Regions from separate parts of the Streptococcus mitis genome, predicted to be linked through region 3. Evidence: predicted binding sites of a transcription regulator. Region 3 holds the regulator's gene; each other region holds the start of a gene.
What was found. The regulator Rex, encoded in region 3, represses fermentation and respiration genes when NADH is low (regulators of the CRP and FNR family bind a similar motif). The targets are predictions, from matches to a motif close to TTGTGAANTANTTCACAA.
Positions count from the first base shown of each region.

Region 1: the regulator Rex is predicted to act here: its motif matches at 2,360-2,377, upstream of M594_RS09675 (iron-containing alcohol dehydrogenase).
Region 2: the regulator Rex is predicted to act here: its motif matches at 4,067-4,084, upstream of M594_RS04085 (formate/nitrite transporter family protein).

Region 1 covers NZ_CP047883.1:2,007,844-2,015,606, reverse strand. Annotated here, with positions in the region: gene M594_RS09685 (metal ABC transporter permease) at 1-652, shown strand, start outside; gene adcA (zinc ABC transporter substrate-binding lipoprotein AdcA) at 662-2,167, shown strand; gene M594_RS09675 (iron-containing alcohol dehydrogenase) at 2,452-3,603, shown strand; gene M594_RS09670 (SPFH domain-containing protein) at 3,754-4,638, shown strand; gene M594_RS09665 (GH92 family glycosyl hydrolase) at 4,912-6,999, opposite strand; gene M594_RS09660 (glycoside hydrolase family 125 protein) at 7,170-7,763, shown strand, end outside.
Region 2 covers NZ_CP047883.1:822,206-829,968, forward strand. Annotated here, with positions in the region: gene gyrA (DNA gyrase subunit A) at 1-2,106, shown strand, start outside; gene M594_RS04075 (class A sortase) at 2,106-2,849, shown strand; gene M594_RS04080 (formate/nitrite transporter family protein) at 3,016-3,813, shown strand; gene M594_RS04085 (formate/nitrite transporter family protein) at 4,107-4,904, shown strand; gene M594_RS04090 (O-acetylhomoserine aminocarboxypropyltransferase/cysteine synthase family protein) at 5,052-6,332, shown strand; gene M594_RS04095 (DUF2130 domain-containing protein) at 6,428-7,702, shown strand.
Region 3 covers NZ_CP047883.1:1,187,822-1,195,584, reverse strand. Annotated here, with positions in the region: gene M594_RS05910 (formate--tetrahydrofolate ligase) at 1-485, shown strand, start outside; gene pcrA (DNA helicase PcrA) at 670-2,961, shown strand; gene radC (RadC family protein) at 3,004-3,684, shown strand; gene M594_RS05895 (gamma-glutamyl-gamma-aminobutyrate hydrolase family protein) at 3,681-4,370, opposite strand; gene M594_RS05890 (redox-sensing transcriptional repressor Rex) at 4,388-5,029, opposite strand; gene M594_RS05885 (DUF4649 family protein) at 5,112-5,327, opposite strand; gene M594_RS05880 (DUF1831 domain-containing protein) at 5,335-5,682, opposite strand; gene M594_RS05875 (cysteine desulfurase family protein) at 5,687-6,802, opposite strand; gene M594_RS05870 (ribose-phosphate diphosphokinase) at 6,812-7,763, opposite strand, start outside.

The DNA.
Region 1 (7,763 bases), 820 kb from region 3:
TTTTGGTTTGGTTCTGGGGATTTCTCCGACTATTTCCACTATTGCCATTGTTTTGATTGCGGCGGTCTTTCTGGAGTATCTCCGTACGGTTTACAAGAGCTTTATGGAAATCGGGACAGCTATCCTCATGTCAACAGGTCTGGCTGTTTCTCTGATTGTCATGAGCAAGGGTAAAAGCTCTAGTTCTATGAGTTTGGATCAGTATCTTTTTGGTTCAATCGTGACTATTAGCGAAGAGCAGGTCATTTCCCTCTTTGTCATTGCGGCGGTTGTCTTGATTTTGACCTTCCTCTTCCTTCGTCCTATGTATATACTGACCTTTGATGAGGATACGGCCTTTGTGGATGGCTTGCCAGTTCGTACCATGTCCATTCTTTTTAACATGGTGACGGGGGTGGCCATTGCCCTTATGATTCCAGCTGCGGGAGCTCTTCTGGTATCGACCATTATGGTCTTGCCAGCTAGTATAGCCCTGCGTCTGGGGAAAAACTTTAAATCGGTTATGCTGCTTGCCAGTGCTATTGGATTTTTGGGAATGGTAGCAGGACTTTACATTTCCTACTATGCAGAAACACCTGCAAGTGCAAGCATTACAATTATTTTTGTAACTGTCTTTTTACTCATTAGTTTAGTAAGACGTTTTATCAAATAGGAGATGAACATGAAAAAAATTAGCTTATTACTCGCCAGTCTATGTGCCTTGTTTTTAGTGGCTTGTTCCAATCAAAAGCAGGCAGATGGCAAACTAAATATTGTGACAACCTTTTACCCTGTCTATGAATTTACCAAGCAAGTTGCAGGAGATACTGCTAATGTAGAACTCCTAATCGGTGCTGGTACAGAACCCCATGAATATGAACCATCTGCCAAGGCAGTTGCCAAGATTCAAGATGCAGACACCTTCGTTTATGAAAATGAAAACATGGAAACTTGGGTTCCTAAATTGCTAGATACTTTGGATAAGAAAAAGGTCAAAACCATCAAGGCGACAGGCGATATGTTGCTCTTGCCAGGTGGTGAGGAAGAAGAGGGAGACCATGACCATGGAGAAGAAGGCCATCACCATGAGTTCGATCCCCATGTTTGGTTATCACCAGTTCGTGCCATTAAACTAGTAGAGCACATCCGTGACAGTTTATCAGCAGATTATCCTGATAAAAAAGAGACCTTTGAGAAGAATGCTGCTGCCTATATCGAAAAATTACAAGCCTTGGATAAGGCTTATGCAGAAGGCTTGTCTCAAGCCAAACAAAAGAGCTTTGTAACGCAGCACGCAGCCTTTAACTATCTCGCCTTGGACTATGGACTCAAACAAGTCGCAATCTCAGGCCTTTCTCCAGATGCAGAGCCATCAGCAGCTCGCTTGGCAGAATTGACAGAGTATGTCAAGAAAAATAAAATTGCCTATATCTACTTTGAAGAAAATGCCTCACAGGCCCTTGCTAATACACTTTCAAAAGAAGCAGGTGTTAAAACAGATGTCCTCAATCCTTTAGAAAGTCTGACAGAAGAGGACACCAAGGCTGGAGAAAATTACATCTCCGTGATGGAGAAAAACCTCAAGGCTCTAAAACAAACAACGGACCAAGAAGGCCCAGCAATCGAGCCTGAAAAGGCAGAGGATACCAAGACAGTCCAAAATGGTTACTTCGAGGATGCAGCTGTCAAGGACCGCACCTTGAGTGACTATGCAGGTAACTGGCAATCAGTTTATCCTTTCCTTGAAGATGGTACTTTTGATCAAGTGTTTGATTACAAGGCTAAGTTGACAGGTAAGATGACTCAGGCTGAGTACAAGGCCTACTATACAAAAGGCTATCAGACAGATGTGACTAAGATTAATATCACTGATAACACTATGGAATTTGTTCAAGGTGGACAAAGTAAGAAATTCACCTACAAGTATGTTGGTAAGAAAATCTTGACTTATAAGAAAGGAAATCGTGGCGTGCGCTTCCTATTTGAAGCCACAGATGCAGACGCTGGACAGTTCAAGTATGTTCAGTTTAGTGACCACAATATCGCCCCAGTTAAGGCAGAACATTTCCATATCTTCTTTGGAGGCACAAGCCAAGAAGCCCTCTTTGAAGAAATGGATAACTGGCCAACCTACTACCCAGATAACCTATCTGGCCAAGAAATCGCCCAAGAAATGTTAGCGCATTGATGAGAAATCGACTAGTTCATGAGAGCTAGTCGGTTTTTTGAAATAGGGGCTGATGTGTAGCCCATTTCATGTGTCGGCGGATAGCCTATAGCTGTTATCTTTGGTAGATGCAATTTTGTTTCAAGGAGCAGAGTATCATATTGGGAAAGGATCTTATAAATAATAATCAAATTTCACTCCTTTTAAAATTATTTGTTAAACAATTCACAAATAATTGAAAACGAATACAAAAAGTAATATAATGATGTTAAATAGATAGCGCAAAGGCGCAGGAGGAAAATTATATGGCTACATTTTATGTTCCGGCAGTCAACCTTATTGGTAAAGGTGTTGTAAATGAAGTAGGTCCTTATATCAAGGAACTTGGCTATAAAAAGGCACTTTTGGTGACAGATAAGTTTATCGAAGGAAGTGACATTTTACCTAAGGTTTTAAAACCACTAGATGCAGAAGGAATCGAATATGTCATCTTTAGCGATGTAGAGCCAAACCCTACTTGTAAGAATGTCACAGATGGGGTAGCTGCTTTGCAAGAACATGGATGTGATTTTATCATCAGTCTTGGTGGGGGCTCTCCACAGGATGCAGCTAGTTGTATCTCTATCATGGCTACAAATGGTGGAAAACCACAGGATTATGAAGGACTTCATAAATCTGCTAAAAAAGGTCTTCCTGTTGTAGCTATCAATACTACTGCAGGTACATCAGCAGAAATTACCATTAACTATGTGATTACTGATGAAGAACGCAAGGTTAAGATGGTAATGGTTGACAAGAATAGCCTTGCTCTTATCTCTGTTAATGACCCGGAACTCATGCTTTCCAAACCTAAAGGCTTGACTGCAGCTACTGGTATGGATGCTCTGACTCACGCTGTTGAAGCTTTGGTAACACCTGGTGCTTATGATGTGACCAAGAAATTATCTATCGGAGCAATTGAGCTTATCAAGGAATATCTTCCTCGCGCTGTAGCAAATGGACACGATATTGAAGCGCGTGAAGGTATGGTCAATGCTATTTTCCTTGGTGGTATGAGCTTTAACAATGCTGGTCTTGGTTATGTTCACTCAATGGCTCATCAACTCGGTGCAGTATATAACTTGCCACACGGTGTTTGCTGTGCTATGTTGCTACCAGTTATAGAACGTGAAAATGCTAAACGTGTACCAGAAGCTTTCCGCAATGTTGCTAAAGCCTTGGGACTCCATGTAGAGGATAAATCAGATGAAGAGTGTGCCGATTATGCGATTGCTGAGATTGAGAAGCTTTCTGAGACAGTAGGTATTCCTAAGAAATTGACTGAACTTGGTATTGAAGAAAAAGATTTCGACTTTGAATACCTTTCTAAGAATGCCTTGATTGATGCCTGCGCACCAGGAAACCCATTTATGCCAACCTTAGAAGAAACGATTGCCTTTTATAAAGAGTTGTTTTAGCAAGAGATTAGACGATAATGTGACAATTCACCTCTAATTATTGACATTTCAGGAAAAATCGCAGTAAAAACTGCACAACCTTCTTTAAATGTGCTATAATACAGGAAAAAAATAATGATGGAGGTCGTCGCGATGATAACAACATTTTTGATGATTTTTGTGGTGATTTGTGTGCTCCTATTACTGATAGTCACACTGAGTACAGTTTATGTGGTTCGTCAGCAGTCGGTGGCGATTATTGAACGCTTTGGGAAATACCAAAAGGTTGCCAATAGCGGTATTCATATTCGCTTGCCTTTTGGGATTGACTCGATTGCAGCTCGGATTCAGTTGCGCTTGTTGCAAAGCGATATTGTGGTTGAGACTAAGACCAAGGACAATGTGTTTGTTATGATGAATGTAGCGACTCAGTACCGTGTCAATGAACAGAGCGTGACAGATGCCTACTATAAACTCATGCGTCCAGAATCTCAGATTAAATCTTATATCGAAGACGCCCTTCGCTCTTCTGTTCCAAAATTAACCTTGGATGAATTATTTGAGAAAAAAGATGAGATTGCCCTTGAGGTTCAACACCAAGTAGCGGAAGAAATGACAACTTACGGTTATATTATCGTGAAAACCTTGATTACCAAAGTCGAACCAGATGCAGAAGTTAAGCAATCCATGAATGAAATCAATGCGGCGCAACGTAAGCGGGTTGCAGCGCAAGAATTGGCGGAAGCTGACAAGATTAAAATCGTCACTGCAGCTGAAGCCGAAGCAGAAAAAGACCGCCTTCATGGTGTGGGGATTGCCCAACAACGTAAGGCGATTGTGGATGGATTGGCAGAGTCTATCACAGAACTCAAGGAAGCCAATGTTGGCATGACAGAAGAACAAATCATGTCCATACTCTTGACCAACCAGTATTTGGATACTTTGAATACCTTTGCCTCTAAAGGAAATCAAACTATCTTTTTACCAAATACGCCAAATGGTGTGGATGATATCCGTACACAAATCTTGTCAGCTCTACGTGCTGAGAAGAAATAATAGACTAAAGAGCCTGGAGTCAGGCTCTTTTTAGTGTTCGTGAGAGATAAGCCTTAGCTTAAATAAGACTATTCACAAAAGTTACTAACAGGTTGTGGATAAGTGTGGATAACTTCTGATTATTTTAGTGATAATTCTTATTTGTATGACCAATTTAGTAACTTTTGAGGATTATAAAGTAGTTTTAATTGCTGCAACTCAAGAGTTAAGCACAGTTTGGGATAGTTATTCACAGATTGTGGATAACCTTGGGGATTGCAGATTTTTTATTATTTAGCGATGACTTGGCAACCAGCTGAGGGTAAAGGTTAGCTGTTCAGCTTTTAGGAGGTCTTGGTGTTGAATAGTTGATACGAGTGTTTTGTCTAGTAGGCATTCTTCTACAAAGTTGAAATGGCTATGGTTTTGTTTAGTATGGATATCTAGCCATTTATCTTCTTTAGCCAGATAGATTCGGAGGTGGTCAAAGAGAGGAATTCCGAGATCATAGCTAGGTTTTCCTGGACAGGTCGGATAAAATCCAAGAGCTGACCAGATGTACCATGCCGAGAGGCTACCATTATCTTCATCGCCAGGATAGGCTTCCCAACTTGGCTGAAAAGCTTTCTGACGGAGCGTCTTGATGAGAAGGGCAGTGTAGTCAGGATAGTCGCTGTAGCGGAAGAGATAAGGAATGTGGAAGCTCGGCTGGTTGGAAATAGCGACTTGTCCAAACGGAGTTGTAGCCATCTCGCTCATTTCGTGAATTTCGTAACCATAGCCTGTTGTCTCAAAGAGGGGAGCATCTTGACAGGTTTTCAAAAGATAGTTGCTGAAGGCTTCTTTTCCACCCATAAGTTGGATCAAGCCTGGGATGTCGTGGAGGACGCCTAAAGTCGCTTGAATGGCAGAGCATTCGGCATAGTCTCGCCCCCAACTATAAGGAGAGAAGTCAGGGCGGAAGTTTCCTTGACCATCACGCGCACGCATATAGCCTGTTTCAGTATCAAATAGATGTCGGTAATTTTGTGATGCGGCCTTGTAGGTTTCAGCGATTTCTATTTTCCCCAGTTTTTCAGCACAGCTAGCGATACAAAAGTCACTATAGGCATAGTCTAGAGTATGGCTAACACTTTCGTGGTGGTCGGTAGAGAGATAGCCAAGTTCTTGGTATTGGGCTAGTCCGTGGCGACCATTGATGCTTAGAGGGTCGACCTTGCTGGCTGTTTCGAGCATAGCTTGGAGGAGTTCTTCTTCTAGGTCGGGGGCCATGTCCTTGCAGGAGCTATCTGCGATAATACCGTCTAAAAGTGTACCTGGCATCATACCCCGTTCATCTGGGGCCAGCCATTTTGGAAGGAATCCAGTATCGCGATAGCTATTGAGAAATCCTTCTAAGAAGCGGTGGTAGTGTTCCGGTATGATAAGGGCAAAGAGAGGGAAGGTGGTACGGAAGGTATCCCAGAAACCATTGTTGCTGAAGAGGACACCAGACTTGACAGTGCCAGTAGCCAGATCCATGTGGATGGCTTGCCCTGATTCATCAACCTCATAAAAAGTTTGAGGAAATAGGAAGAGTCTGTAAAGGCAGTGATCAAAGAAGGTTCGGTTAGCCTCTCCTGTCTCTATAACGTCAAAACGATGGAGGAGATTTTCCCAATCCGCTTGGGCACTTGATTTACAGTTATCAAAATCTTCTTTAGGTAGATTAAGCAGTGCTTGAGAAGGAGAGATGAAAGAAGTGGCTAACTGAATTTCAGTTTGACTACTTGCTAAGTCGATTCGCCAGTCTTCGCCTTCTTGGTTGATAGCAAGGATATCCGTATTCATTTGCAGGGTAGTGAAGAGTATCAGTGGATTTTTGTTGGTCTCAGTTTTTCCTTCTTGTCGCAGGGCAAGAGTTCGCTTATCTACTTGCTCCACGGTCAGTTCATCTGCTGCGTGAAGATAGAGGGAGAGGGCTTTGCCTTGCTTTTGTTCCAAACGAATAGAAGCACCGTAGCAAGTCGGTGTGAGCTGGGTTTTAATCTGATAGCGCAGGGAGAAAATTTTTAGATAATGGGGTTGGAAAGAGGCATTATCCATATCATAGGAAGACTGACGATGAAAGAGGCTGTCTCCACCTAGCTGACCTGTGACAGGTGTCAGAAGGAGCCAAGAGTAGTCTCCAATCCAAGGACTGGGCTGGTGGGTTAATCGAATCCCTTGAAATATAGGCAGATGCGGATCAAAAAACCAAGATCCCTCCTGGTCACTGGTCTGGGGCACAAAGTAATTCATCCCAAAAGGAACGCCTGTGTATGGCAGGGTATTTCCCCGAGAAAAGGCATGCTTGCTGGCAGTTCCAAAGCGGGTATCGATGGTTTCAAGTAGTGGTTTCATAGTCTTTCCTTTAGCTGTTTTTCTACATTATATCAGAAAAAGATAGCCTTTAGAAAAGGAGTTTCAAAGATAACTATTTTGTAGAAAAATGACTATCATTTGTGTATGTATTTTCTGTCTCAAAAGCTATATACTGAAAATGAAACTTGTTTGAAAGAGGATACTGCACGATGATTTATTCAAAAGAAATTGTTAGAGAATGGCTAGATGAAGTAGCGGAGCGGGCTAAGGACCATCCAGAGTGGGTGGATGTCTTTGAACGTTGCTACACAGATACCTTGGACAATACGGTTGAAATCTTAGAAGACGGTTCAACTTTTGTCTTGACTGGAGATATTCCTGCTATGTGGCTTCGGGATTCGACAGCTCAACTCAGACCCTACCTGCATGTGGCTAAAAGAGATGCCCTCCTGCGTCAGACCATTGCAGGTTTGGTCAAACGTCAGATGACCTTGGTACTCAAGGATCCTTATGCCAATTCCTTCAATATTGAGGAGAACTGGAAGGGTCACCATGAGACTGACCACACAGACCTTAATGGCTGGATTTGGGAACGTAAGTACGAGGTGGACTCGCTTTGCTATCCTTTGCAGTTGGCTTATCTCCTCTGGAAAGAGACTGGCGAGACTAGTCAGTTTGATGAGACTTTTGTCGCAGCGACCAAGGAAATTCTTCACCTCTGGACAGTGGAACAAGACCACAAGAACTCTCCTTATCGTTTTGTCCGAGATACGGACCGCAAGGAAGACACCTTGGTAAATGAT
Region 2 (7,763 bases), 370 kb from region 3:
GAGGCACGTATGAGCAAGATTGCTCTGGAAATGCTTCGTGATATTAACAAAAATACAGTTGATTTCGTTGATAACTATGATGCCAATGAACGTGAACCCTTGGTCTTGCCAGCACGCTTTCCAAATCTTTTAGTTAATGGAGCAACTGGTATTGCGGTTGGGATGGCAACCAATATTCCGCCTCACAACTTGGGAGAAACCATTGATGCGGTGAAGTTGGTCATGGACAATCCTGAAGTGACCACTAAGGACTTGATGGAAGTCTTGCCTGGGCCAGATTTTCCAACTGGTGCTCTCGTTATGGGGAAATCAGGCATTCATAAGGCCTACGAAACTGGTAAAGGCTCCATTGTTCTTCGTTCTCGTACTGAAATCGAAGAAACTAAGACTGGCCGTGAGCGCATCGTTGTGACAGAATTTCCATACATGGTAAATAAAACCAAGGTACATGAGCATATTGTTCGTTTGGTTCAGGAAAAACGCATTGAGGGAATAACAGCAGTACGTGATGAGTCAAACCGTGAAGGTGTTCGATTTGTTATCGAAGTTAAGCGCGATGCCTCAGCAAATGTTATCCTCAACAATCTTTTCAAGATGACCCAGATGCAAACCAACTTTGGTTTCAATATGCTTGCTATCCAAAATGGTGTACCCAAGATTTTGTCTCTTCGTCAGATTTTGGATGCTTATATTGAGCACCAAAAAGAAGTGGTTGTTCGTCGGACACGTTTTGACAAGGAAAAAGCGGAAGCGCGTGCTCATATTTTAGAAGGTCTCTTGATTGCGCTAGACCATATCGACGAAGTGATTCGTATCATCCGTGCTAGTGAAACGGATGCTGAAGCACAAGCTGAGTTGATGAGCAAATTCAAGTTATCTGAACGTCAAAGTCAAGCCATTCTTGATATGCGTCTTCGTCGTTTGACAGGTTTGGAACGCGATAAGATTCAGTCTGAGTATGATGACCTCTTGGCTCTGATTGCAGATTTAGCAGATATTCTAGCTAAGCCAGAACGTGTTTCTCAAATCATTAAAGATGAATTAGACGAAGTCAAGCGTAAATTTGGTGACCAACGTCGTACGGAATTGATGGTTGGTGAAGTCTTAAGCATCGAAGATGAGGACTTGATTGAAGAAACGGATGTCTTGATTACACTTTCTAACAAGGGATACATCAAACGTCTCGACCAAGCTGAGTTCACCGCTCAAAAACGTGGTGGCCGCGGTGTTCAAGGAACAGGTGTTAAGGATGACGATTTTGTTCGTGAGTTAGTGTCGACTAGCACCCATGATCACCTACTCTTCTTTACAAATAAAGGCCGTGTTTATCGCCTGAAAGGCTATGAAATTCCTGAGTATGGCCGTACTGCTAAGGGCTTGCCGATTGTCAATCTTTTGAAATTGGATGAAGGCGAAAGTATTCAAACCATCATCAATGTTGAGTCTGAACGCAGTGATGATGCTTACCTCTTCTTCACAACCCGTCATGGTATTGTGAAGAGAACCAGCGTTAAGGAATTTGCTAACATTCGCCAGAATGGTCTCAAGGCTTTGAACCTCAAGGATGAAGATGAATTGATTAATGTCTTACTGACAGAAGAAGATACGGATATTATCATTGGTACCAAGTTTGGTTATGCAGTTCGCTTTAATCAATCAGCCGTTCGTGGAATGAGCCGTATCGCTACGGGTGTGAAAGGTGTTAATCTCCGTGAGGGGGACACAGTTGTTGGTGCTAGTGTGATTACAGACCAGGACGAGGTTCTTATCATCACAGACAAAGGATATGGTAAGCGCACAGTTGCGACTGAATATCCAACTAAAGGTCGTGGTGGTAAAGGGATGCAAACTGCTAAAATTACGGAAAAGAATGGTTCCCTTGCTGGTCTTATGACAGTTAAAGGTGATGAAGATTTGATGATTATCACTGATACAGGTGTCATGATTCGAACCAACGTTGCCAATATTTCACAAACAGGTCGCTCAACTATGGGAGTTAAAGTGATGCGCCTGGACCAAGATGCCAAAATTGTAACCTTTACTACGGTTGCAGCGGCAGAAAAAGAAGAAGTTGGGACAGGAAACGAAACAGAAGGTGAAGCATAATGTCTCATAAAAAGAACAAAAAGAAAACAAACCGTAAAAATTTATTAATCAATATCTTGGCAGGGTTTTTAATCCTCTTGTCAGTGGCTTTGATTTTCAATTCAAAAATTCGTGATATCTTCATGGTTTGGAATACCAATAAATACCAAGTCAGCCAGGTATCAAAAGAAAAATTGGAAGAAAATCAAGATACAGAAGGAAATTTTGACTTTGACTCTGTAAAAGCTATCTCGTCAGAAGCTGTCTTATCCTCACAATGGGATTCGCAAAAATTGCCAGTTATCGGTGGAATTGCTGTTCCTGAGGTAGAAATTAACTTGCCTATTTTTAAGGGGCTTGATAATGTCAATCTCTTCTATGGAGCTGGTACAATGAAGCGTGACCAAGTGATGGGGAAAGGAAACTATTCACTTGCGAGCCATCACATCTTCACGGCGGAAAATGCCAGCCAAATGCTCTTTTCTCCATTATCACGCGCTAAAAATGGGATGAAAATTTACCTAACCGATAAGGATAAAGTTTATACCTATGAAATCCGTGAAGTGAAGCATGTGACTCCAGATCGCGTTGATGAGATTGATGACCGTACTGGAGTTGATGAAATCACACTTGTAACCTGTGTTGACTATGATGCGACAGAACGTATTATCGTAAAAGGTGACTTGAAAGATACAAAGGATTATTCACAAACACCTGAAGAAATTCTAACAGCTTTCAATCAACCATATAAACAGCGCTATTAATAGTTAAAGAATCAGTAAACATTTTATTTTACTGGTTCTTTTTATATTGCTTTATAAGCATGCTAAGTAATGATAAATCAATACAAATACTAGCATTTTTCAAAAACAATTACCTATTTTAATATTTTGTGTTATAATACTAAATATAAAAAAATAGGAGACGTTTATGAGTTCGTCAGAGTTTATTTCGAAGATTGATTATTATTGCCACAAGAAAGAAAGTCTTTTCAAGCAAAGTAAGTTAAAGTATGCAATTCGTTCTATGTTTGCAGGTGCTTTTTTAACCTTTAGTACAGCTGCCGGCGCTATTGGTGCAGATTTACTTAATAGTATTGTTCCAAGTAGTGGGTATTTCCTGTTCCCATTTGTTTTTGCTTGGGGGCTGGTTTATATTGTCTTTCTAAATGCGGAATTGGTAACTTCCAATATGATGTATTTAACAGCAGGCGCATTTTTGAAAAAGATTGATTGGAAAAAGGCAATGATTATTTTACTCTATTGTACTTTGTTTAATCTCATTGGTGCCTTGGTGGCTGGATGGGCCTTTGCCAACTCGTCAGCCTTTTCGCATTTGACCCATGATAGTTTCCTTCCTAAGCTTGTAGCCAAGAAATTGGCGCGTCCAAGTGATTTAGTCCTGCTTGAGGGAATTCTTGCCAATGTATTTGTAAATATTGCCATTCTTTCATCTATATTAGTCAAAGACGGTGCTGCCAAACTATGGATCATTTTATCAGCTATTTCCATGTTTGTCTTCTTGTCCAATGAGCACATCGCTGCCAATTTTGCTTCCTTTAGTATTATGAAATTCAGCATGATTGCTGATCAAGTACCTCACTTTGATCTTCCAAATATCCTTCGACATTGGGGTGTAACCTTTATTGCTAACTTTATAGGTGGAGGTCTTCTGATTGGTTTACCGTATGCCTTTCTAAATAAGAATGAAGATACATATGTTGATTAAGAAGAGTTAGTGTATCAGGGAGAGTCAGAACGATTCTCTCTTTTTTCTTTTACAAAATAGGCTTGCAGAGAAAATCGTTTTGTAAATTGTAACAACAAAATATATTAAATAGAATAAAAGTTATTCCATGCAATCTTTATATTCTAATAATTAAAAATTCTAAAAGCTTGTTATTCAAACAATGTAAACGATTACTGGATTTATAAATTTATTAAAAATACAATTAGGAAAGGCTTTTCATTATATCGATTTTATGTTATAATTATCACAAATAAAAGTTTTAGGAGTTTATTATGGTTTCTTCAGAATTTATCTCAAAGATTGAATTTGCTTGCAAGAAGAAGGAAAGTCTTTATAGTCAAAGCAAATTTAAGTATGCGATTCGTTCTATGTTTGCAGGTGCATTTTTAACCTTCAGTACTGCTGCTGGTGCGGTTGGGGCTGACTTGATTAATAAAATTGCACCAGGTAGTGGACGCTTCCTCTTCCCATTTGTCTTTGCTTGGGGCTTGGCCTATATTGTTTTCTTGAATGCCGAGTTGGTAACATCAAACATGATGTTCTTGACTGCTGGTAGTTTCTTGAAAAAAATTTCTTGGAGAAAGACAGCTGAGATTTTACTTTACTGTACCTTGTTCAACCTTATCGGGGCTTTGATAGCAGGTTGGGGCTTTGCTCATTCGGCAGCCTATGCACATCTGACACACGATAGTTTCATCTCAGGGGTTGTTGAGATGAAGTTAGGCCGTTCAAATGAATTAATCTTGCTTGAGGCGATTTTGGCAAATATTTTCGTAAATATTGCGATTCTTTCATTTGTTTTGGTCAAAGATGGTGGTGCCAAACTTTGGCTAGTTTTATCAGCAATTTACATGTTTGTATTCTTAACAAACGAGCACATTGCGGCGAATTTTGCTTCTTTCGCTATTGTGAAATTCAGTGTTGCTGCTGATTCAATTGCTAACTTCGGTGTTGGAAATATGCTTCGTCACTGGGGTGTAACCTTCATTGGGAACTTCATTGGTGGTGGTCTCTTGATGGGTCTTCCATATGCCTTCCTCAATAAAAATGAAGATACTTATGTAGATTAAGAAAATGAGCACGATTGAGTCGTGCTTTTTTCATTTTTAAAATAAGGTAATAGCTATTTCTTATATCAAAATATAGAAAACTGATATTTGTAAACTATACCTTAAGGTGCTACAATATCCTTAATCAAACTATTTGGAGGTCGCCCTATGACTCGTGATTTTAAATTTGAAACTTTGCAACTACATGCTGGTCAAGTTGTGGATCCAGCTACCAAGTCTCGTGCAGTGCCGATTTATCAAACAACATCTTTTGTTTTTGATGACACGCAGGAAGGTGCCGATCTGTTTGCCTTGAGGAAACCAGGGAACATTTATACTCGTATCACCAATCCTACAACGGCTGCTTTTGAAGAAAGAATTGCAGCTCTCGAAGGTGGTGTCGGATCTCTTGCAACAGCATCAGGTATGGCTGCAGTGACTTATACGATTTTGGCTCTTGCTCATGCAGGTGACCATGTAGTGGCAGCATCAACTATTTACGGTGGGACTTTCAATCTCTTGAAAGAAACCCTTCCTCGTTATGGTATCACAACAACCTTTGTCGATGTGGATAATTTGGATGAAGTAGAAGCAGCTATCAATGACAATACCAAGCTTGTCTTGATTGAAACCTTGGGCAACCCCTTGATTAACATTCCAGATTTGGAAAAATTGGCAGAGATTGCTCATAAGCATCAGATTCCACTTGTTTCCGACAATACCTTTGCTACACCTTACTTGATTAATGTCTTTTCTCACGGCGTAGATATTGCTATTCACTCAGCGACTAAGTTTATCGGTGGGCATGGTACGACTATTGGAGGCGTGATTGTCGATAGCGGTCGTTTTGACTGGGCGGCTTCAGGAAAATTCCCTCAATTTGTTGAGGAAGACCCAAGCTACCACAATTTGAGCTATACTCGTGATGTGGGTGCAGCAGCCTTTATTATCGCTGTCCGTGTCCAATTGCTTCGTGATACAGGTGCAGCCTTGTCACCATTCAATGCTTTCCTCTTGCTTCAAGGACTTGAAACCCTTTCTCTTCGTGTCGAACGTCATGTGCAAAATGCAGAGAAAATTGTTGATTTCCTTGTCAACCATCCTAAGGTAGAAAAAGTCAACTATCCAAAACTTGCTGATAGTCCTTACCATGCCTTGGCTGAGAAATACTTGCCAAAAGGTGTGGGCTCAATCTTTACCTTCCATGTCAAAGGTGGGGAAGCAGAAGCACGCAAGGTAATTGATCATTTAGAAATCTTCTCTGACCTTGCCAATGTGGCAGATGCTAAATCGCTTGTTGTTCATCCAGCTACAACCACTCACGGTCAATTGTCAGAAAAAGACCTAGAAGCAGCAGGTGTCACACCAAACCAAATTCGTTTGTCAATCGGTCTTGAAAATGTAGATGATTTGATCGAAGACTTGCGCTTGGCCTTGGAAAAAATTTAAAGTAAAAGAAGATAAACAGTGGGTTTTGACTCACTGTTTTTGATTTTCCCTCAGGCATGATATAATGGATAAAGAAGTCTAGAAAGAGGAACGATATGAACGAAATCAAATGCCCCAACTGTGGGGAAGTCTTTACAGTAAATGAAAGTCAGTATGCTGAACTTTTATCCCAAGTGAGAACAGCAGAGTTTGATAAGGAAGTACATGATCGGATGAAGCAGGAACTGGCCTTGGCTGAGCAAAAGGCCATGAATGAACAACAGTCTAAACTAGCTCAAAAAGACCAAGAAATTGCTCAATTACAGAGTCAAATCCAAAATTTTGATACAGAAAAAGAATTGGCCAAGAAAGAGGTTGAACAGACAAGCAATCAGGCATTATTGGCTAAGGATAAGGAAGTACAGGCCTTGGAAAATCAATTGGCGACCTTACGTTTGGAGCATGAAAATCAACTGCAAAAGACCCTTTCTGACCTAGAAAAAGAACGGGATCAGGTCAAAAATCAGCTTCTTTTACAAGAAAAAGAAAATGAGTTGTCTTTGGCTTCTCTTAAACAAAACTATGAAGCACAGCTCAAGGCAGCGAGTGAACAGGTCGAGTTCTATAAGAATTTCAAAGCCCAGCAGTCTACAAAAGCTATCGGGGAAAGTCTGGAACACTATGCAGAGAGTGAGTTTAACAAGGTCCGCAGTTTTGCTTTTCCAAATGCCTACTTTGAGAAGGATAACAAGGTCTCTGCGCGTGGGTCTAAGGGTGACTTTATCTTCCGTGAATGTGATGAAAATGGGGTCGAAATCATTTCTATCATGTTTGAGATGAAAAATGAAGCGGACGGAACAGAGAAGAAGCACAAGAATGCAGACTTTTATAAGGAATTGGATAAGGACCGTCGGGAAAAGAACTGTGAGTATGCTGTTTTGGTGACCATGCTTGAGGCCGATAATGATTACTTTAACACAGGGATTGTTGACGTCAGTCATGAGTATGAAAAGATGTATGTGGTTCGTCCCCAGTTCTTTATCCAGTTGATTGGTCTCTTGCGAAATGCTGCGCTTAATTCTTTGAAATACAAGCAAGAATTGGCTTTGATTCGGGAGCAAAATATTGACATCACTCATTTTGAAGAAGATTTGGACGCCTTTAAACTAGCCTTTGCCAAGAACTACAACTCAGCTTCGATCAACTTTGGTAAAGCTATCGATGAAATCGACAAGGCAATCAAACGCATGGAAGAGGTTAAGAAATTCCTAACAACATCTGAAAACCAACTCCGCCTTGCAAACAATAAATTGGAAGATGTTTCCGTCAAAAAATTGACCCGGAAAAATCCAACTATGAAAGCAAAGTTTGAAGCGCTGAAGGGGGAGTAGCCTTAAATATGAAATAACTTTAAAATAGTCGTATGTCTACATTAAATATTTACAACTTTAT
Region 3 (7,763 bases):
GTGCTTCAATCGACGTACCAGTTGAGTTGGCTAGTGTCTGGGCTGATGGCGCAGAAGGTGGGGTAGCACTTGCTGAGACAGTTGTTAAGACAATTGCTGAAACCCCAGCTAATTACAAACGTTTATATGACAATGACCTTTCTGTTCAAGAAAAGATTGAAAAAATTGTTACTGAAATCTACCGTGGTAGCAAAGTCAACTTTGAGAAGAAAGCCCAAACGCAAATTGCTCAAATCGTTCAGAATGGTTGGGACAAATTGCCAATCTGTATGGCTAAAACTCAATACAGTTTCTCAGACAATCCAAATGCACTTGGAGCACCTGAAAACTTTGAAATTACCATTCGTGAATTGGTACCAAAATTAGGTGCAGGCTTCATCGTTGCTTTAACTGGTGATGTCATGACCATGCCAGGCCTTCCAAAACGACCAGCAGCTCTCAACATGGATGTTGAAAGCGACGGAACTGTTCTAGGCTTGTTCTAGTAGATTGTAATTGACTTTAAATGAGTTTGGAGATTTTAATCCAAGCTCATTTTTTATCTAGATAGAAGTAGTTGTCTTCAGTTGATGAGAGAGTTGTTTACTATACGTAACCATTCTAGTTAAAGATATTTTCCTCGAATTCTGATATAATGGAAATATTGACTTCAAGAGTAAGGAAGAGAAGATGAACGCATTATTAAATGGAATGAATGACCGTCAGGCTGAGGCGGTGCAAACGACAGAAGGTCCCTTGTTGATCATGGCGGGGGCTGGTTCTGGAAAGACCCGAGTTTTGACCCACCGCATTGCTTATCTGATTGATGAAAAGCTGGTCAATCCTTGGAATATCTTGGCCATTACCTTTACTAATAAGGCTGCGCGTGAGATGAAGGAACGTGCTTATGGCCTCAATCCAGCCACTCAGGACTGTTTGATTGCGACCTTTCACTCCATGTGTGTTCGTATCTTGCGTCGCGATGCGGACCATATTGGCTACAACCGTAATTTTACAATTGTCGATCCTGGTGAACAGCGAACTCTTATGAAACGCATTCTTAAGCAGTTGAACCTGGATCCGAAAAAATGGAATGAACGGAGCATCTTAGGAACAATTTCCAATGCTAAGAATGATCTGATTGATGATGTTGCCTATGCTGCCCAAGCTGGCGATATGTACACGCAAATCGTAGCCCAGTGTTACACAGCTTATCAAAAAGAACTTCGTCAGTCTGAATCCGTTGATTTTGATGATTTGATTATGCTGACCTTGCGTCTCTTTGATCAAAATCCTGATGTTTTGACCTACTACCAGCAGAAGTTTCAGTACATCCATGTTGATGAGTACCAAGATACCAACCACGCTCAGTATCAATTGGTCAAACTCTTGGCTTCCCGTTTTAAAAATATCTGTGTGGTTGGGGATGCGGACCAGTCTATCTACGGTTGGCGTGGTGCTGATATGCAGAATATTTTGGATTTCGAGAAAGATTATCCCCAAGCCAAGGTTGTTTTGCTGGAGGAGAATTACCGTTCAACTAAAACTATTCTCCAAGCGGCCAACGAGGTCATTAAAAACAATAAAAACCGCCGTCCTAAGAATCTCTGGACCCAGAATGCTGATGGGGAGCAAATCGTTTACTATCGTGCTGATGATGAGCTGGATGAGGCTGTATTTGTAGCCAGAACCATCGATGAACTTAGTCGCAGTCAAAACTTCCTTCACAAGGATTTTGCAGTTCTCTATCGGACTAATGCCCAGTCCCGTACTATTGAGGAAGCCTTGCTCAAGTCAAATATCCCTTATACCATGGTTGGCGGAACCAAGTTCTACAGCCGTAAGGAAATCCGAGATATTATCGCTTATCTCAACCTCATTGCTAATTTGAGTGACAATATCAGTTTTGAGCGTATTATCAACGAGCCTAAACGTGGAATTGGCCCAGGTACAGTTGAGAAAATTCGTGACTTTGCGAATATGCAAAACATGTCCATGCTGGATGCTTCTGCCAATATCATGTTGTCTGGTATCAAGGGTAAAGCAGCCCAGTCTATCTGGGATTTTGCCAATATGGTTCTGGATTTGCGAGAGCAGCTAGATCAATTAAATATTACAGAGTTGGTTGAGGCGGTTCTAGAAAAAACAGGTTACGTTGATATTCTTAATGCCCAAGCAACTCTGGAAAGTAAGGCTCGGGTTGAAAATATTGAAGAGTTCCTTTCTGTGACGAAAAACTTTGATGACACCTCTGATGAGCCAGAAGAAGAAACTGGTCTGGACAAACTGAGTCGTTTCTTAAATGATTTAGCCTTGATTGCGGACACCGATTCAGGTAGTCAGGAGACATCAGAAGTTACTCTAATGACCCTGCATGCTGCCAAAGGTCTCGAGTTTCCAGTTGTCTTTTTGATTGGGATGGAAGAAAATGTCTTTCCACTTAGTCGTGCTGCTGAAGATCAAGATGAACTAGAAGAAGAGCGCCGTCTGGCCTATGTAGGAATTACGCGTGCAGAGAAAATCCTCTATCTGACAAATGCCAACTCACGCCTGCTTTTTGGTCGTACCAACTACAACCGTCCTACTCGATTTATTAACGAAATCAGTTCAGACTTGCTTGAGTATCAAGGTCTGGCTCGTCCAGCAAATACAAGCTTTAAAGCATCATATAGTAGTGGTGGCCTTGCCTTCGGTCAAGGTATGAGTTTGGCTCAAGCTCTTCAAGACCGTAAACGCAGTGCGGCCCCAAAAACTATCCAGTCAAGCGGTCTCCCATTTGGTCAATTTACAGCTGGTGCAAAATCAGCGTCTAGCGAAACAAATTGGTCCATTGGTGACATTGCCCTCCACAAGAAATGGGGAGAGGGAACTGTTCTGGAAGTTTCAGGTAGCGGTGCTACGCAGGAATTAAAAATCAATTTCCCAGAAGTTGGTTTGAAAAAACTTTTGGCCAGTGTGGCCCCAATTGAGAAAAAAATCTAATTTTTCATCCTTCTCACGAATAATAAAGTGAGGAGGATTTTTATGTACAGTATTTCATTCCAAGAAGATTCACTATTGCCAAGAGAAAGACTTGCCCAAGAAGGAGTGGAAGCGCTCAGTAACCAAGAGTTGCTAGCTATTTTACTCAGAACAGGAACACGTCAGGCCAGTGTTTTTGAAATTGCCCAGAAAGTCTTGAATAATCTTTCAAGCCTAACAGATTTGAAAAAAATGACACTGCAGGAATTGCAGAGTCTATCTGGTATCGGACGAGTTAAGGCAATAGAGTTACAAGCCATGATTGAACTGGGCCATCGTATTCATAAACACGAAACCCTTGAGATGGAAAGTATTCTCAGCAGTCAAAAGTTGGCCAAGAAGATGCAACAGGAATTGGGGGATAAAAAACAAGAGCACCTGGTGGCGCTCTATCTCAATACTCAAAATCAAATCATCCATCAACAGACCATTTTTATCGGTTCTGCCACTCGTAGTATTGCTGAACCGCGAGAGATTCTTCACTATGCTATCAAGCATATGGCGACTTCTCTCATCTTGGTTCATAATCATCCTTCAGGAGCGGTGGCACCTAGCCGAAATGATGATCATGTCACTAAACTTGTCAAAGAAGCCTGCGATCTGATGGGAATTGTCCTCTTGGACCATTTGATTGTCTCTCACTCCAGTTACTTTAGTTATCGAGAAAAGACAGATTTAATCTAAAGTTCATTAACGATATAGTCAAAGAGGTTTTTATCTTTGGGACGATTTTCAAAAAGAAATTCTGGGTGCCATTGGACACCGAGAAAGGCAACATCATCCGTACTCATGACAGCTTCAATGATACCATCTTTAGGATCATGGGCCGCAATCTTTAAATTTGGTGCTAAATCTTTGATGCTCTGGTGGTGGAAGGAGTTGATATGGGAAATTTCTCCATAGATTTCTCGAAGAACAGTATTTGGTTCTGTCATCAAGCGTTGAGTTGTGTACTCGGCAGAACAATCTTGCCAGTGGTCTTCGATATCTTGATACAAAGTTCCACCCATGGCAACATTAAAGAGTTGAGTCCCACGGCAGACAGAAAAAATTGGCTTTTTCTGGTTAATAGCTTCCTTGATGAGGGCCAGTTCAAAGATATCCCTTTGAAGGTGGTAGTCATCGCTATCGATGGTTTTTGGTTCACCATAGAATTTTGGATCAACATTTTGCCCACCTGTCAAGATGAGCTTGTCAATCAAACTAATATAGTGGCTAGCCATTTCTTGATCACCAATCGGTAGGATGATGGGAATCCCTCCAGCGTCTTTAACGCCTTCAACAAAGCCTTTTGCTGCGTAACTCATCATGATGTCATCATCTGGATGAGTTTTTTCGTTTCCTGTTATCCCAATAACTGGTTTTTTCATAAAATGATTTTCGCTTTCTAATCCTCTTTTCGCATGAAGTAGAGGAGAGTTTGGAGTTCACTTGTCAAATCGACATACTGAACGACCACGTCTTTTGGTAAATGCAGATGGACTGGTGAAAAACTGAGAATTCCTTTTACGCCAGCATCCACCAAGAGATTAGCAACCTCTTGTGACTTAACGCTAGGAACGGTCAGGATAGCAGTCTTCACATCAGCATCCTTGATTTTATCCTTGATTTGAGAAATTCCGTAAATAGGAATCCCATCAGGAGTTTGGGTACCGACTTCAGGATGGTCATCTAGGTCAAAGGCCATGATAATTTTCATCTTGTTACGCTCATGGAAGCGGTAGTGGAGAAGGGCATGGCCCATATTTCCAATACCTACCAGCATGACATTGGTGATGGAGTTATCATTGAGTAAATCGGCAAAAAACGTCATCAGTTTTTTGACATCGTAGCCAAAGCCACGACGACCCAGTTCACCAAAATAGGAAAAATCACGACGTACGGTCGCTGAATCAATTCCAATGGCCTCTGCAATTTGCTTAGAGTTGGCACGTTCAATCTTTTCTGCATGAAATCTCTTAAAAATTCGATAGTAGAGAGAGAGTCTTTTCGCTGTAGCTTTTGGAATAGCAGACTGTTTATCTTTCACAAAATCACAACCTTTCTATTCTTCTATTTTATAGAAACATTGTGAAAAAATCAACAAAAACAAGAAAAAACTAAGAAAAATCTTAGTTTTGATGTAAAAAATCTGCATGTGATAGAAAACGGTAGAGGTCTCCGACCAGACCTTGGTAAACTTCCTGCCCTTTAAAGGTCAAAGAAGTTACATAAAGTGTATCTGGCAGAGTCACACATCCTGATAGAGCCAGCATGAGAGCCTCGTAATCCTCATACTTGAGAGTGCGCTCTACATGATAGCTGTCCTTATAGGTCAGTTCAAACATTTTGGCTCTATCTTTCCGATTTTGTAAAGACACCACGCTCTACTAAACTATCCATGAGAAAATAGAATTTTTCCTGATGAATGTGGTGGTCTTCTGATTTGAAAATATCAACCAGACGTAGCCCAAACTTGTCAGTGATATTGATTTTAGCCCCTGTAAGTTCCTTGTTAATGATGATTTTGAGTTGGAATCCCTCACCGCTGTTCGGAACTTTTTCCAAAAGGCGAGTCAATTCATAGTTACCAATCTTAGTCTCAAAAAAGGTGTTATCCTTAAGGGTGAATTTTTTAACAGAAGGGCTAAGAGTGTAGTCGTAACGACAATTTTTTAACTGAATGGTTTTTTCAAATGCCATATGGCTAACCTCCGATAATTTCTTTTAAGGTTTTTGCTAGGGTATGTAGGTCTTCAACAGTATTTTGTGGCGACAAACTGATACGAACGGATTCCTTCAAGCGTTCTGAATTTGCTCCGTACATAGCTTCAAGAACATGGCTGGATTGGACTATGCCTGCTGTACAGGCTGAGCCAGTAGAGATTGAAATTCCAGACAAATCTAGACGAAGGAGTAAGAGGTCATTTTTCTGGCCAGGAAATCCAATATTAAGAACATAAGGGAGATGGTGTTCGCCTCTATTCAGGTAATACTGAACTCCCTCTAGCTCTGCCAGAAAGGCAGTTTCTAGATTTTGTACATGTTGAAAATGTTCTTCTTGCTTTTCTAGGTCTTCTTTTAAGGCTGCTATCATACCTACGATGGCAGCCAGATTTTCAGTCCCTGCACGTTTTTTCTGTTCTTGGTCTCCGCCATGTAGATAGGAATCAAAATCCATGCTAGATGCGTAGAGAAAGCCGATTCCCTTAGGACCATGGAATTTATGGGCAGAAGCAGTGAGAAAATCAATGCCCAATTCTTCGGGGTGAATTGGTATTTTACCAATAGCTTGAACTGCGTCGACATGATATGCAGCAGGGTGTTGCTTGAGTATTTGGCCAATTTCAGCAATGGGAAGTAGGTTTCCTGTCTCATTATTGGCAAACATGGTAGAAACCAAAATTGTATCATCACGTAAAGCATTTTGAATTTGTTGGGCTGTGATTTCTTGATTTTCTGGTTGGATAATGGTTGCTTCAAACCCAAAGTGTTGAACCAAGTAATCAATAGTTTCAAGGACGGCATGGTGCTCAATAGCAGTTGTGATGATATGTTTTCCTTGCTCTTGGTGACGAAGGCAGTAACCAATGATAGCAGTATTGTTGCCTTCAGTACCACCAGAAGTGAAAAAGATATGTTGAGGTTTTGTCTTCAGTAACTTGGCTAGTTCCTGACGAGCTTCTCGCAAGAGTTTGCCAGCTTGACGACCATGACCATGAATACTAGAAGGGTTTCCGTGGGTTTCTTGCATAACCTTGGTCATAGCTGAAATAGCAACTGCTGACATGGGAGTCGTTGCAGCATTGTCCAAATAAATCAAAGAATCACCTTATTTCTTTTTGTTGTAGGCAAAGAGTGGGCTGACTGGTTTTCTTTCGTGGATACGGACGATGGCATCACCAATTAACTCACTAGCAGTGATGTAGCATACGTTTTTAGGAGTTTTTTCTTTTGTTGCTACTGAATCAGTCACAAGAATTTCTTTAATATTAGTATTGTCAAGAAGTTCAGCAGCTCCCTCAACGAAGAGACCGTGACTAGAAACAGCATAAATTTCTGTGGCTCCTTCACGTTCAACGATTTTAGCAGCTTCAGAGAAGGTGCGTCCTGTATTAAGAATATCATCAATCAAGATGGCTTTCTTACCTTCAACATCACCAATAATATAACCTTCGTTACGAGTTGCATCGTCCTGAGGGTAATCGATAATGGCGATAGGAGCATCAAGATATTCAGCTAAGCTACGAGCACGCTTTACACCTGAATTTTTAGGGCTAACCACGACAACATCTGAACCGAGTAGGCCCTTATCGCAATAATGTTTTGCAAATAGGGGAACTGTGAAAAGGTTATCGACAGGGATGTCAAAGAAGCCTTGAACCTGAACGGCATGCAAATCAAGCGTAAGGATACGATCGACACCAGCCTTAACTAGCATATTGGCAACTAGTTTCGCTGTAAGTGGCTCACGAGGTGAAGCGATACGGTCTTGACGTGCATAGCCAAAATATGGAAGGACAACGTTGATACTGTGGGCACTTGCACGTACACAAGCGTCGACCATGATCAACAATTCCATTAGGTGGTTGTTAACAGGGAAACTTGTAGACTGGATGATGTAAACATCATAACCACGGACACTTTCTTCGATATTTACTTGGATTTCTCCATCAGAAAATTGACGTGATGACAGTTTTCCAAGTGGAATACCGACAGCATCCGCAATTTTTTGTGCAATCTCTTGGTTAGAGTTGAGCGCGAAAAGTTTCATATTTTTTCTA